DNA from 3 places in the Micromonospora sp. WMMB235 genome. Region 1 is predicted to be linked to each of the others. Evidence: riboswitches for the same ligand, from Rfam matches in the RefSeq annotation. Region 1 holds a riboswitch; each other region holds the start of a gene.
The links. Region 1 has a riboswitch for cobalamin ahead of BFV98_RS07060 (ribonucleoside-diphosphate reductase subunit alpha). Riboswitches for the same ligand answer to the same signal wherever they lie in the genome.
Positions count from the first base shown of each region.

Region 2: another riboswitch for cobalamin. It lies ahead of BFV98_RS00560 (peptidase); the one in region 1 lies ahead of BFV98_RS07060 (ribonucleoside-diphosphate reductase subunit alpha).
Region 3: another riboswitch for cobalamin. It lies ahead of BFV98_RS30855 (magnesium chelatase subunit D family protein); the one in region 1 lies ahead of BFV98_RS07060 (ribonucleoside-diphosphate reductase subunit alpha).

Region 1 is NZ_MDRX01000001.1:1,620,113-1,625,209, reverse strand. It holds gene BFV98_RS07065 (ribonucleotide-diphosphate reductase subunit beta) at 1-557, opposite strand, end outside; gene BFV98_RS07060 (ribonucleoside-diphosphate reductase subunit alpha) at 548-2,944, opposite strand; cobalamin riboswitch at 3,059-3,275, opposite strand; gene BFV98_RS07055 (PrsW family glutamic-type intramembrane protease) at 3,396-4,241, shown strand; gene BFV98_RS07050 (LysE family translocator) at 4,333-4,956, opposite strand; gene BFV98_RS07045 (acyl-CoA thioesterase) at 4,960-5,097, opposite strand, start outside.
Region 2 is NZ_MDRX01000001.1:119,973-125,069, forward strand. It holds gene BFV98_RS00545 (hypothetical protein) at 1-397, opposite strand, end outside; gene BFV98_RS00550 (beta-1,3-glucanase family protein) at 569-2,161, shown strand; gene BFV98_RS00555 (alkaline phosphatase PhoX) at 2,337-3,497, shown strand; cobalamin riboswitch at 3,627-3,763, shown strand; gene BFV98_RS00560 (peptidase) at 3,862-4,905, shown strand; gene BFV98_RS00565 (hypothetical protein) at 4,941-5,097, shown strand, end outside.
Region 3 is NZ_MDRX01000001.1:6,925,653-6,930,749, forward strand. It holds gene BFV98_RS30845 (cobyrinate a,c-diamide synthase) at 1-550, opposite strand, end outside; gene cobO (cob(I)yrinic acid a,c-diamide adenosyltransferase) at 544-1,158, opposite strand; gene BFV98_RS30855 (magnesium chelatase subunit D family protein) at 1,158-3,140, opposite strand; cobalamin riboswitch at 3,187-3,331, opposite strand; gene BFV98_RS30860 (bifunctional cobalt-precorrin-7 (C(5))-methyltransferase/cobalt-precorrin-6B (C(15))-methyltransferase) at 3,386-4,594, shown strand; gene BFV98_RS30865 (cobalt-precorrin-4/precorrin-4 C(11)-methyltransferase) at 4,591-5,097, shown strand, end outside.

The DNA.
Region 1 (5,097 bases):
AGGCCCTCGATGCACGCGGCGAAGCAGATCAGGTTGAGCAGGAACGCCCGCCGGTCCGCGCGGGTCCGCAGCTCGCGCAGCTCGAAGATCGAGTCGATCCACCGGAAGCAGAACTCGGCCTTGCGGGCGATCGACGGGATGTTCTCCACCGCGTCGAACGCGGCGAACCGTTCCTTCTCGTCCGGCACGTACGTGTCGAGCAGGTTCAGGTAGAACTGGACGTGCACCGCCTCCTCGAACAGCTGCCGGGACAGGTAGAGCCGGCCCTCCGGGGAGTTGACGTGCTGGTAGAGGTTGAGCACCAGGTTGTTGGCGACGATGGTGTCGCCGGTGGCGAAGAACGCCACCAGCCGCGACACCAGGTGCCGCTCGGCCGGGGACAGCTTCGCCAGGTCGGCGAGGTCCGAGTGCAGGTCCACCTCCTCGACCGTCCAGGTGTTCTTGATCGCGTCCTTGAACCGGTCGAAGAAGCGCGGGTAGCGCATCGGCCGCAGGGTCAGGTCCATGCCGGGGTCGAGCAGCATGTGCCGGGTCGGTGCGGTGGTGGTCACTGGCATGCCTCGCAGCTCTCGGGGTTCTCCAGGGAACAGGCCAGCGCCTCGTCGTCGCTCACGGCGGAGACCACGCCGGAGACCGGGGCGAGCACCGGCGCGACGGTGGCCTGCTGGATGCGGGTGGCGGGACGGGAACGCAGGTAGTAGGTGGTCTTCAGCCCGGCCTTCCAGGCGTACAGGTACATCGAGGACAGCTTGCCGATGGTCGGCGCGCTCAGGAACAGGTTCAGCGACTGGGACTGGTCGACGAAGGGCGCCCGCGCGGCGGCCAGGTCGATCAGCGCCCGCTGCGGCAGCTCCCAGGCGGTGCGGAACAGCTCCCGCACCGGCGCGGGCAGCTCGGTGATGTCCTGCACCGAGCCCTCGGCCCGCTTGATCCGGTCGCGGACCTGCGGCGTCCACAGCCCGCGCGCCTTCAGCTCCCGCACCAGGTACGTGTTGACCTGGAGGAACTCCCCGGACATGGTCTCGCGCTTGAACAGGTTGGACACCTGCGGCTCCACGCACTCGTAGCAGCCGGCGATGGAGGCGATGGTGGCGGTCGGCGCGATCGCCACCAGCAGCGAGTTGCGCAGCCCGTGGGCGGCGATCCGCTCGCGCAGCGCCGCCCACCGTCCGGCCTGCGCCAGCTCCGCGCCCCACAGGTCCGGGTGCAGGTCACCCTTCGCGGCCCGGGTCTGCGGGTACGCCGGATGCGGCCCGAACCGCTCGGCCAGCCCGGCGGAGGTCTCCAGCGCGGTCAGCAGGATCTCCTCCTGCACGCGAGTGGACAGCTCCTTGGCCTGCGCCGAGTCGAACGGCAGGCGCAGCGTGAAGAACGCGTCCTGCAACCCCATCAGCCCGAGCCCGACCGGCCGCCAGCGCGGGTTCGACGCCGCCGCCTGCTCGGCCGGGTAGTAGTTGATGTCGATCACCCGGTCGAGGAACACCACGGCGGTGCGGACCGTGGCGCGCAGCCGCTCCCAGTCCACGCCGTCGGCGGTGACGTGGGCGCCGAGGTTCACCGAGCTGAGGTTGCACACCGCCGTCTCGGCGTCGTCGTTGACCTCCAGGATCTCGGTGCACAGGTTGGACAGGTGGATCACGTTGCCCGGCTCGCCGGTCTGGTTGGACAGCCGGTTCGCGGCGTCCTTGAACGTCATCCAGCCGTTGCCGGTCTGCGCGAGCGTGCGCATCATCCGCCCGTACAGGTCCCGGGCCCGGACCGTGCGGACCGCGTTCTTCTCCGCCGCCCGGTACGCGGCGTCGAACGCCTCGCCGTACAGGTCGGGCAGTTCCGGGGCGTCGGACGGGTCGACCAGCGACCACTCGCCGTCGGCCTCGACCCGGCGCATGAACTCGTCCGGGATCCAGTTGGCCAGGTTGAGGTTGTGCGTACGCCGGGACTCCTCGCCGGTGTTGTCCCGCAGCTCCAGGAACTCCTCCACGTCCGGGTGCCACGGCTCCAGGTAGACGCAGGCCGCGCCCTTGCGCCGGCCGCCCTGGTTGACCGCGGCCACCCCGGCGTCGAGCGTCTTGAGGAACGGCACGATGCCGTTGGAGCGCCCGTTGGTGCCCCGGATCAGCGCGCCCCGGCCGCGTACCCGCGACCAGGAGATGCCGATGCCGCCGGAGAACTTCGACAGCTTCGCCACCTGGTGGTACCGCTCGTAGATCGAGTCCAGCTCGTCGCGCGGCGAGTCGACCAGGAAGCACGACGACATCTGGGTGTGCCGGGTGCCGGAGTTGAACAGCGTGGGGGAGCTGGGCAGGTACGCCAGGCTGGACATCAGCCGGTAGAAGCCGACCGCCTCGCCCGGGGTGCGGGACAGCCCGCAGGCCACCCGCAGCAGCCAGTACTGCGGCGTCTCCACCACCAGCCGCGACTGCGGGTGCCGCAGCAGGTAGCGGTCGGCGACCGTACGCAGTCCGAAGTACTCGAACCGCAGGTCGCCGTCCGGGTCCACGGCGTCGTCGAGCTTGCGGGCGTGCCGGGCCACGAACGCGGCCGTCTCGTCGCCGATCAGTCCCAGCCCGTGCGCGTAGGCGATCGACTGGCTGAAGCTCGCCACGCCCTGTCCGCGGACCTCCTTGTCCACGTACGCGGCGAGCAACCGCGCCGCCAGCTTCGAGTACTGCGGCTCCTCGCCGATCAGCTCCGCCGCGGTCTGGATCGACAACCGGTCCAGCTCGGCGGTGGTCGCCCCGTCGTAGAGCCCGCTTATCGTCTTCGTGGCCACCCGCAGCGGGTCCACCTCGTCCAGGTCGGCGACCCAGCGCTCGACCGCCCGGACGATCTTGCCGACGTCCACCGGCTCGGTGTCGCCGTCCCGCTTGCGTACCCGCATCGCCGGCCGGCGGGTCTCGGACCCGCCGGTTCCGGACGGGGGACTCTCCTGCACGACAGTCATGACCTCTCCTCGCTGTCACCGTCTGGAGACGGCGGGAGACGCCAACGGGCGCGGCGCACGGCCGGCCCGGCTGCTGGCGTCGGTCGTCCCGCGCGACCTCCGGCCGCCGTACGCGGAGGCGTACGGCGCGCTGGCAGGTCTTCGGACTCGCGGGCCCGACCGGGGTCGCCGGTCGCCTACCGGCCGTCGCTTCCCAGGCCGGTGGCCCAGTGCTGTTGACGGCTGTCGTTCCCACTCACCGCTGCGGGGCAGTCCCGGATTCCCACCGGGTTCCCTCTTGCCTCGGCCCCGCCCCGGAGGGTTCGGCCGAACCAGCTGCGGCACCACCATATATGGCGGTGAGGGCTTGCGTGCAACACCAGATGTCGTGTCGGCGTGTCGGAATGATCTCACTGTCCACAGTGCCTACCCCCGATTCCGGCGCGACCCGGCGGGCGCGATACTCGGCGGTATGGGGAATACCGGACGCCGCTGGGCGTGGGTGGCGGTCCTGCTCGTCGGCGTCGGGCTTCACCTGCTGGTGCTGGAGACACTCGCCGGCACCGGGACCGTCACGTTCGTCCCGGCGCTGATCGTGCTCGGCGCGTGCGTCGCGCCCGCCACGTTCCTGGCCTTCGCCCAGGGACGGCCGGCCCGCCGCCCGGTCCCCGGCTCCGTCGTCGGCGTCGCCGCGCTCCTCGGCGGCGTGGTCGGCGTGGTCGCCGCCGGCTGGCTGGAGTACGGCACCCTGCACCGCCTCGGCGTCCTGCCGATGGCGCTCGTCGGCCTGGCCGAGGAGACCGCCAAACTGATCGTGCCGGCCGGCATCCTGCTGCTGTGGCGGCGGCACCCGTCCCCGGCGCAGGGCCTGGTGATCGGCGTGGCCTCCGGCGCCGGGTTCGCCGCGCTGGAGACCATGGGCTACGCGTTCGCCGCGTTCGTCGGGTCGGAGGGCAACCTCGGCGCGGTCGAGCGGACGCTGCTGGTACGCGGTCTCACCGCGCCCGCCGCGCACCTGGCCTGGACCGGGCTGACCGCCGCCGCGCTGTTCACGTTCGCCGCCGCGCCCGGCGGCCGGAAGCTGGCGGCGTTCCTGCTCACCTTCGCCGCCGCCGTCACGCTGCACACCTGCTGGGACACGTTCGGCACCCAGCCCGCGTACGTGTTCATCGGCGCCGTGTCGCTGGGCTGGGTGCTGCTGCGCCTGCACCTGGACCGCGAGCGGCCGCCCGCGTCCGGGACGCCGGCGGAGCCGAACCGGGACCGGCCTCATGGTCATCGCCAGTTCGCCGAGGTGGCGGGGTCGGAGCGCTTCTGATGCCGCCACCTCGGCGTGATGGAGTCGATCAACCGGCCGGGGCATTGCCGACCCCCGACCAGCCGACGCCCGCACCGCGCCCCGGTGCGTCTCAGCCGGCGGCCAGCCGGACGCCGAGCGCGACGAAGGCGACAGCGCAGAGCCGGTCGACGCGCCGTGACCAGCGGCTGTCGCCCCACCGGCTGGCGAACCGCCCGGCACCCACCCCGAGCGCCAGGTCCACGGCTAGCTGCACCGCGACGAACAGCGCCCCGAGCAGCACCAGCTGCGCCGCCACCGGGCCCGCCTCGGGCCGGACGAACTGCGGCAGGAACGCCACACTGAACAGGATCATCTTCGGGTTGAGCAGGTTCGTCAGCAGCCCGCGCCGGAACGCCCGCCCGGCGCCGCCGTCCGGCCGGTCCGCCGGTGCGCCGGGCCGGCCCGTGCCGCGCAGCGCCCGCAGGCCCAGCACGATGAGGTACGCCGCACCGGCCCACCGGATCGCGGTGAACAGCACCGGGGACGCGGCGATCAGCGTGGCGAGCCCGGCCACCACGGCGGCGACGTGCACCGCCTCCCCGGCGGCGACCCCGAGCGCGGCCACCGCGCCCGCCCGTGGGCCGTACCGGGTGGCGTTGGCGAGCACGAACATCATGTCCGGCCCCGGGGTGAGCATGAGCACCACGATGGCGGCGAGGTAACCCGCGAGCGTGGCCGCCGACAGTCCGAGCACCGGTCAGCCCTCCCCGGCGCCGTCGAGCAGCGCCCGGCGCAGCGCCAGCCGGTGTTCGCGCCGGATCTGCGCCTCCCGGTAGCGCCGCCGGTCGCCGTCGGTCTCGGCGTGCAGCGGCGGCACCGGCCGGGGCTGCCCGTC
Region 2 (5,097 bases), 1.5 Mb from region 1:
CCCATCCGATGTAGCCGACCGCCTCGACGCAGTAGTTCGCCGTACCGGTGACGGCGACCGGGCCGGCGTAATAGCTGAAGTCACCGGAATTGGTGTCCGCGCCGCCCGACCGGGTGCAGTGCGCGCCCTCGCCCGACCGCTCCGCGCAGCGGTAGATCTGCACGAAGGTCGGCGCCGACCTCCCGTACGCCGCGCCGCGGTGGTAGAAGCAGGCGCTGTTGGTGCCCCCGTTGCTGCTGTTGTAGTAGATCACCAGTTCACCGAGCCCGGACGACTGCACCTGGCTGTAGGTGATGGTCCCCGAGCAGGAGCCGGCCGCCTGGGCGGCGGGGGCGCCGACAGTCAGGCCCGCCGCGACGGTCACCAGCGCCGTCAGCGCCGAAAGCATGCGTTTCATGTACCTACCTACCCAATCCACAGTCGACTGTTCCGTAGTGGATCTTAATCAACCGGTGACCTTCGCCGTGGCCCTGATCCATAGGCAACCACCTATTGACAAACAATATTAACAATTGGACCCTGCTGAGAGAGCGCTCTCCCGTCCCCCTGTCTCCCGCGAGGTGTCCCCATGCGTCTCCGAAGAAGGCTGCTCGCCGCCGCGTCCGCCCTGCTCGCCGGGCTCACCGGCGCCGTCGTCGCTACGCCCGCCCAGGCGGTCGGACCGGCGTTGCTGCCGGTCACCGTCACCAACACCACCGGCCGCAGCGACCCGGTCCACCTCTACGTCATCGGCGTCCAGCTGTCCTCCGGCCGGCTCGGCTACGTCACCTCCGGCGGCGGATTCGTACCGTGGACCGGCGGGCAGCTCCCGCCGTCACCCGCGCCGGACGTCTCCATACCGGGCCCCGGCAACGGCGGCAGCACCACGATCCAGTTCCCCCGCGGCTTCTCCGGCCGGGCCTACTTCTCCCTCGGGCAGAAGCTCAAGTTCTTCCTCACCCCGGACGGACTGGTGCAGCCCGCGCCCTGGGCGGCCGGTGACGCGAACCGCGACATCCTCTTCGACTGGAGCGAGTTCACCTACAACGACTCCGGGCTGTGGCTCAACAGCTCCCAGGTCGACATGTTCGCGATCCCGCACGCGGTCACCGTGACCGGCGCCAACGGCGTCACCAAGCGCACCGGCGACGTGGTGGCCAACGGACGCAACGCGGTGATCGACGGGATCCGGGCGCAGCCGGGCTGGGCCGGCACCGTCCACACCCGCTCCGACGGGACCGTGCTGCGCGTCCTGGCTCCGGGCAAGGCGGCCGGGGCCGGCCTGCTCAGCACCACCTACCTGGACTCGTACATCGCGTCCGCGTGGAACGCGTACACCACGAAGACCCTGACCGTGGCGCCCTTCGCCGACCAGCCGGCCATCCGGTACTACGGCCGCACCTCGGGCAACACCATGACCTTCACCAACGGCAGCGGCCAGGTGGTCGCCTCCTTCAACCGGCCCTCCTCGGCCAGCGTCTGGGGCTGCGACGGCGACCTGCCCGCGCCGAACGACCAGGTGGTCGGCCCGATCTCGCGTACGCTCTGCGCCGCCCTCAACCGAGGCACGCTCGGCACCGTCGACACCCAGCCCAGCACGAACGCCGCCGACTTCTACCGCAGCAACCCCACCAACCAGTACGCACGCCTGATCCACGCCAACATGACCGACGGCCGGGCGTACGCGTTCGCCTTCGACGACGTCGGTGGATTCGAGTCGCTGGTGCACGACGGCGATCCCCGTTCGGCCGGACTGATCCTCAGCCCGTTCACCGGCGGTGGCGGCGGCACCCCGACCACCGGGGTGCCAGTGGTCAGCAACTGGAACAACAAGTGCATCGACGTGCCGAGCTCCAACTTCGTCGACCGCGCGCCGTTGCAGATGTGGAACTGCAACAACACCAACGCGCAGAAGTGGACGTTCAGCGGCACGGCGCTCAAGAGCCAGAACAACAAATGCATGGACGTCGACGCCGGGTCCACCGCGAACGGGGCGGCGGTGCAGCTCTACACCTGCAACGGCACCGGCGCCCAGCAGTTCACCCTGAACGCGGCCGGAGACCTGGTCAACCTCCAGGCCGGCAAGTGCGTCGACATCAAGGACTGGAACGGCAACGACGGCGCGAGGCTCCAGCTCTGGGACTGCGGGGGCACGGCCAACCAGAAGTGGCGCAAGGGCTGACCAGCCATGCGAACGGTGGCGGGGGCCGACCGCGAGTCGCTCCCGTCACCGGCACGCGACGGACGAGACGGCCGACACGACGCCGCGCACCGAGGCGTCCATCGACGTTCATCCAACAGATCGATGTGCGTAAGCTCCGCCCGGTCAGATCTGGGGAACCTACCGAGGAGGTTCCATGGATCGTCGAGCAATGCTGCGGGCCACTGTCGTCGGTGCGGGCGCTGTCGCGCTGCCGTTCACCGCGTGGTCGGCGGCGTACGGAGCCCCGGCGCAGAACGCGGCGGGCCCCTACGGCGGGCTCCAGCCCGCCGACGCCAACGGCATCCAGTTGCCGGCCGGCTTCACCAGCTCGATCGTCGCACGATCCCGTCGGACGGTGCCGGGGACGTCGTACACCTGGCACGACGCTCCGGACGGTGGCGCCGTGTTCCCGAACGGCACCGGCTGGATCTACGTGTCGAACTCCGAGGTGTCAGCCGGTGCGGGCGGCGGTGCCTCACGCCTCGTCTTCGACTCCAGCGGCACCGTGGTCGGGGCGTCGCGGATCCTCTCCGGAACCAACAACAACTGCGCCGGGGGCAAGACACCGTGGAACACCTGGCTCTCCTGCGAGGAGGTGTCCCTGGGCCGGGTCTTCGAGACGTACCCCCTCGGCGGGACCGCCGTGGCGCGTCCCGCGCTGGGCCGGTTCAAGCACGAGGCGGCCGCGGCCGACCCGGTCCGCCGGGTCGTCTACCTGACCGAGGACGAGACCGACGGCAAGTTCTACCGGTTCGTGCCGACCACCTGGGGCGACCTCTCCGCCGGAACCCTCCAGGTCTTCCGCGCCGGTACGGCGACCTCCGGCACGTTCACCTGGGCCACGGTGCCCGACCCGGACGGCTCGCCCACCCCGACCCGGCAGCAGGTGTCCGGCGCGAAGACGTTCAACGGCGGCGAGGGCTGTCACTACGCGGATGACACCGTCTGGTTCACCACGAAGGGCGACAACCGCGTGTGGCAGGTCAACCTGGCCGCCGGCACGTACGAGCTCGCCTACGACGACAACCTGGTCAGTCCGGGCACCCCTCCGCTGACCGGGGTCGACAACATCACCGGGTCCACTGCCGGTGACCTGTACGTCGCCGAGGACGGCGGGAACATGGAGATCTGCATGATCACGCCCGACGACAAGATCTCGGTCTTCCTGCGGATCACCGGACAGAGCGGTTCGGAGATCACCGGGCCGGCCTTCACCCCGGCGGGGGACCGGCTGTACTTCTCGTCGCAACGCGGCACGACCGGCTCGTCCTCCGGCGGGATCACCTACTGCGTCACCGGGCCGTTCCGCCGATGACCGGCTTCCGGCCCCGCTGACAGTGACCACGAGGTGGAGGACGCCCGGTCTTCACCGGGCGTCCTGCCGGCCGTCACGGCACGTGTCCGGTTCCTGGCGCATTGACATCGGCGCTCCGGCCACAGCAGACTGTCGCGACAACTGAACCACCGCGTGTACGTGCGGGGGAAGACCGGTCGAAATCCGGCGCTGGCCCGCAACGGTAGGCCGCCCAGAGAGATCTGCGGCGGCGAGCCCGAATACCCGTCGTACGCGTGCATCCGCTCCCCACCCGTCGTGGCCCACGGGTCGGAGTCCCGGTCGACGCGGCGTTGCCGCGGTCGTCCGGGCTTTCGACGACCGCCGGGCCGGAAAGGCGCTTCCGATGGTCGTCCGCCGAAGCCGGCACCGCCTGCTCGCGCTCCTCTGCGGCGTACTCGCCGCTCTCACCCTCACCACACCCGCCGTCGCCGCCCCCGAGCGCGCCGCCCTCACCCGCCCGGAGGCCGCCGGCGGCTGGCTCGCCCGGCAACTCGTCGACGGCGAACGCTTCGAGGCGGTCTTCGACGGTGTCGCGTACCCCGACCAGGGGCTGACCCTCGACGCCGTGTTCGCCTTCGCCGCCACCGGCGTCGCCGACGACCACGGCGCCGACGCGCTGGCCTGGGTCACCCGGCCGGACATCCGCGACGGCTACCTCGGCGACGGCGTCTCCGAGGCGTACGCGGGTGCGACCGCCAAGCTCGCCCTCGCCGTGCAGGTGCGCGGCGGCGACCCGGCCGACGTCGGCGGGGTGGACCTGATCGCCCGGCTGCGCTCGCTCCAGACGCCGGCCGGCAGGTTCAGCGACCGGTCCGCGTACGGCGACTACAGCAACGCGTTCAGCCAATCCTTCGCGCTGCTGGCGCTGGACCGTACGGCGGCCGGGGCGCCACCGGCGGCGGCTGCCTGGCTGGCCGGCACCCGGTGCCCGGACGGCGGCTACCCGCTGCTGCCCGCGCAACCGGTCTGCACGTCCGACGTGGACGCCACCGCGCTCGCGGCACAGGCGCTGCGCGCCGCGGACCGTCCGGCCGACGCCGCCGCCGGGCTGCGCTGGCTGGTGTCCGTTCAGCGTGCCGACGGCGGCTTCGCCAACGCGGGCGGCACGCCGAACGCCAACAGCACCGGCCTCGCCGCGCAGGCCCTGCGCGACGGCCACCGGCTGCCGGCCTGGGCGCGGGCCCGGGCATTCCTCGCCGGACTTCAGGTCGGCTGCGCCGGGGCGCCGGCCGACCGGGGCGCTGTCGACTTCGACGGCGGCGGCTTCGACCCGGCCACCGCACCCCGGGCGACCGCCCAGGCCGTCCTCGGTCTCACCGGGATCGGGTACGCCCGTCTGTCCGCCGTCGGCGCCGACCCCGGCGCACCGGCGCTCGCCTGCCCGTGAACCGCTTCGCCGCTCGCCCGATCACAGGAGGATCCGTGTTCCGTCATCGTTCCACAGTCCGCACCTGGCTGGCCGGTCTCCTGGCCGCCGTCGTGGCCGGCGTCGCGCTGACCGCAGTCGAACCCGCGCCCCGGGCGGCGCACGCCGCCGCCTGCGCGGGCACCTCGGGAGTCACGGTGGTCGTCGACTTCG
Region 3 (5,097 bases), 5.3 Mb from region 1:
CCTGGTCGCGGTGCAGGATCCCGAGCACCGGTACGCCGGTGGATTCCACCGCCCGGGCCGCCTCGGCGGCGTGGCGGGCGGACCCGGCTTTGTTGAGCACGACACCCGCGACGGTGACGCCGGCCTCGAACGTGTCCATTCCGTGCACGACGGCCCCGACGCTGCGCGAGGTGTGCGAGACGTCCACGACCAGCAGGATCGGGGTGGCGGTCAGGGCCGCGAGGTGCGCGGTGGAGGCGAAACCGTCGCCGCCGATGCGGCCGTCGAACAGGCCCATGACCCCTTCGACGATGGCGATGTCCGCGTCGCGTGCGCCGTGCAGCAGCAGCGGGATCACGAGTGAGGGGTCGGTCAGGTGCGGGTCGAGGTTGCGGCCGGGGCGTCCGGTGGCCAGCGCGTGGTAGCCGGGGTCGATGTAGTCGGGCCCCACCTTGTGCCCCGACACGGTGTGCCTGCGCGCGGCCAGCGCGGCCATGAGCCCGGTCGCGACCGTGGTCTTGCCGTGGCCGGAGGCCGGCGCCGCGACGATCAGCCGCGGAAGGCTCACCATTCGATGCCTCGTTGGCCCTTCTGGCCGACGTCCATCGGGTGCTTGACGTGCTGCATCTCGGTCACCAGATCGGCTGCCTCGATCAGCCGGGGGTCGGCCCGGCGCCCGGTGACGATCACGTGCTGACGGCCGGGACGGTGGACCAGTGTCTCCACGACGTCGCCGACGTCGACCCAGCCCCACTGCATCGGATAGGTGAACTCGTCCAGGATGTAGAGCTGGTGCCGTTCCGCCTGGATACGGCGCTTCACCTCCGCCCAGCCCTCGGCGGCGTCCGCGGCGTGGTCCGCCTCGGTGCCGCTCTTACGGCTCCAGGACCATCCGGAGCCCATTTTGTGCCACTCGACTGGCCCGCCTTCGCCGGTCTGCTCGTGCAGCAGCCCGAGCCTCTCCAGGACGGTCTGTTCCCCGATGCGCCACTTGGCCGACTTCACGAACTGGAACACCCCGATGTCCCAGCCCTGGTTCCAGGCGCGCATCGCCATGCCGAAGGCGGCGGTCGACTTGCCCTTGCCGTTTCCGGTGTGGACCATCAGCAGCGGCCGGTTGCGCCGCTGGCGGGTGGTGCTGCCGTCGTCCGGGACGGTGAGCGGCTTACCCTGCGGCATCAGGCCACCCCCGCCCGCGGAGCGGTCGCCGTGCGAACGACCCCGGTGAGCCCGTCGGCGGTCACTTCACCGAGCGGCACGTGCTCGGCCCTCAGATGAGTGGCAAGCCGGGCGGCGAGGCCGAGCCGGAATCGTCCGGTCTCGCAGTCCACGACGACGACCTGGACACCGCTGGTGGCGAGCGCGGCGGCGGCGCGGTGGGCACGACCCAGCGGGTCCGGGCCGGAGGTGGCGCGGCCGTCGGTCACCACGACGAGCAGGGGCCGGCGGGACGGGTCGCGCAGCGCCTCCCGGCGCAGCACCTCGCCACTGCGTTCCAGGCCCTCCGCGAGCGGGGTCCGGCCACCGGCCGGTAGGTCGGCCAGGCGGCGGGAGGCGACGTCGACCGAGCCGGTCGGTGGCAGGACGACCTCGGCGGTGTGCCGGCGGAACGTCACCAGTGCGACCTTGTCCCGGCGGCGGTAGGCGTCCAGCAGCAGCGACAGCACAGCGGTCTTGACCTGCTCCATGCGGCGGCGGGCCGCCATCGAACCGGACGCGTCCACGCACAGCAGCACGAGGTTCGACTCGCGCCCGACGGTCTCGGCCCGGCGCAGGTCGCCGGGCACGAGCGCGAGGCCGCGACCGCCGGTCAAGCCACCCCGGGAATGCTGATGCGGCGCCGCCGCGGTGATGGTGCCCGGCAGGTGCAGCCGGCCGTCGCCGGACGTGCGCCGCCGCTGCCCGGCGACACGGCCCTGCGGTGTTCGTGCCCGGGACCGCCGGCCGGCCTGACCGTCGCCGGTTCCTTTCACGACCAGCAAGCGGGCACGTGCGGGCTCGCCCGCGGATGCCATCGATGTGGCGGCCTGCCGTTCGGGCTCCGGTACGGGCGGGCTCTCGCCGGGAGAGCCGGGCACGTCCCCGGCCGATCTGTCGTGCCCGGTGTCGTCGGGCAGACCGCCGCCGGGACCGTCGGGTCCGGGGTCGGGGTCGTTGTGGCCGAGTAGGTCGTCCAGGCGGTCCTGGTCCAGGCCGGGCTCGTCGAAGGGGTTGCGGCGGCGGCGGTGCGGCAGCGCGAGACGGGCGGCGATGCGGATGTCCTCGAGTGTCACTCGCGTACGTCCCCGCCAGGCCGCGTGCGCCGCGGCGGCGCGAGCGGTGACGAGGTCCGCACGCAGGCCGTCCACGTCGAACGCGGCGCACAGCTCGGCGATCCTGGTCAGCGTCTCGTCGTCGAGCACGACACCGGCCAGCGAGCGCCGGGCGGCGGCCAGCCGGGTGCGCAGGGCTTCCTGCTCGCCGGCCCAGCGTGTGGCGAAGCCCTCCGGGTCGGCGTCGAATGCGAGCCGGCGGCGGACCGCCTGCACCCGCAGGACGGGGTCACGCGGGGCGGCGACCTCGACCGTCAGGCCGAACCGGTCGAGCAGCTGCGGGCGCAGTTCGCCCTCCTCCGGGTTCATCGTGCCGATCAACACGAACCGGGAGGCATGCTCGACCGAGACACCGTCGCGTTCGACGCTGACCCGGCCGGTCGCCGCGGCGTCGAGCAGCAGGTCGACCAGGTGGTCCGGCAGCAGGTTGACCTCGTCGACGTACAGCAGGCCACGATGGGCCCGGGCCAGCAGGCCAGGCTCGAACGCGACGACGCCGTCTCGCAGCGCGGCATCGAGCTTCAGCGATCCGGTCACCCGGTCGTCGCCGGCTCCGACGGGTAGTTCGACGAGGCGTACCGGCCGTTCGACGACGGGCGTGGGCACGTCGAACGGCCCGTCGGGGCAGACCGCCGAGGGATCGTCCGGGTCGATGGAGAACCGGTCGCCCGCATAGACCCGTACCGCCGGGAGCACCTCGGCGAGGCCGCGCACGGTAGTGGTCTTGGCAGTGCCCTTCTCCCCGCGGATCAGGACACCGCCGATGAGCGGATCGATCGCGACCAGGGTGAGGGCGAGAGTCATGTCGTCGGCGCCGACGACGGCACAAAAGGGGTACTGCGCTGGCATGTAGGGCTCCCGCTCGATCTGCCATGGCGGTCCACGACGCGGCATGCGCCGTGGATCGGATCGAGGCCGGTCTTCGGACTTCCCAGGTCAATGCCTGGATCACCGCAGCGGGCCCTGTGCCGGATTCTCACCGGCTTCCCAGATTCTCCCCGCGACCACGGTCGTGGGGCACCTCGAACCTGTGCATCACCATAGACGCCCCGGTGGCCGGGGCAAGGGCCGGTGGGCGGCTAGGGTGCATCTCCATGGAGGAGCGGGTGACCGTGGTGGGGATCGGGGCTGACGGGTGGGTGGGTCTGCCGGAGCCGTCCCGGGCGCTGGTGCGGGCGGCCGCGACGCTGCTCGGCGGGCGGCGGCACCTCGAGGCGGTGCCGCCCGTCGACGGCCAGCAGCGCGTGGCGTGGCCGTCGCCGCTGCGGGACAATCTGCCAGGTGTGCTCGCCTCCGCGCGAGGGCCGGTTGTCGTGCTGGCCTCCGGCGACCCGCTCGTGTCGGGTATCGGCACGACGCTGCTGGACGTCCTGGGCCCGGAGCGCGTGACGATCGTGCCCGGGGTCTCCTCGGTAGCCCTCGCCCGAGCACGTCTCGGATGGCCGGCCGAGTCCGTCACCACGGTCAGCCTGGTCGGCCGGGACCTACGGCTGATCGTGCCTGCGCTCTCGGCCGGGCGCCGGCTGCTCGTGCTGTCCAGCGACGAGACGACACCCGCGGCCGTGGCCGCGGTGCTGACCGGGCTCGGTTGGGGGCAGTCCAGGCTGGTCGTGCTCGGTGACCTCGGTGCCGCCGGTGAGTCGTGTACCGCGACCACCGCGGCCGGGTGGGACCTGAACGACGTGCCGCGGTTGAACGTTCTCGCTGTCGAAGCTCGCGGTGCCGGTCCGGGCTGGGCCTCGGGCGGCGTGTTGCCCGACGACGCGTTCGAGCACGGCGGGCAGATCACCAAACGTGACCTGCGGGCCAGTGCCCTGGCCCGGCTCGCGCCCGCGCCCGGTCAGCTGCTGTGGGACGTCGGCGCCGGCAGCGGCTCGATCGGTGTGGAGTGGATGCGGGCCTGGCCGACGGCACGGACGATCGCGGTGGAGCCCCGCTCCGACCGGGCCGCGCTGGTGCACCGCAACGCCGCTGCCCTCGGCGTGCCGGGTCTGTGTCTGGTCGAGGGTTCGGCGCCCGGGGCCCTGTCCGGCCTGGACCGTCCCGACGCGGTGTTCGTCGGCGGCGGGGCCACCGTCCCCGGCGTGCTGGACACCTGCTGGGATGCGCTCGGCGCCGGTGGACGGCTCGTCGTGCACGGTGTCACCGCCGAGACCGAGGCGGTGCTGCTGGAGCAGCACAGCCGGCGCGGCGGTGAACTCGTCCGCCTGCACGTCGAACGCGCCGAACCGCTCGGCGGCTTCACCGGCTGGACGCCCGCACGGGCAGTCAGCCAGTGGTCCATCGTCAAGGGAGATTCATGACCGTCCATTTCGTCGGGGCCGGGCCCGGCGCCGCCGACCTGCTCACCCTCCGCGCGGTACGCCTGCTCGAGTCCGCCGACGTGTGCCTGTACCCGGGCACGTACCTCGACGCCGAGGTGCTGGAGCACTGCCGTGACGACGCCCGGCTGATCGACACCCAGCACCTCGACCTGGACCAGATCACCACGCACCTGGTCCAGGCACACGCCGACGGGTCCGAGGTCGTACGGCTGTGCTCCGGTGACCCGTCGCTGTACTCGGCGGTGCACGAGCAGGCACGCCGGCTCGACGCCGCCCGGGTCCCGTGGGACGTCACGCCCGGCGTGCCGGCCTATGCGGCTGCTGCCGCCGCCGTCGGCGCCGAGCTGACCGTCCCGGAGCTGGCCCAGTCGGTCGTGCTCACCCGCGCGCAGGCCCGGTCCACGGTCATGCCGTCGGGAGAGAAGCTCGCCGCGTTCGCCGCGACCGGCGCGACGCTCGCCCTGCACCTGGCGGTCACGCGT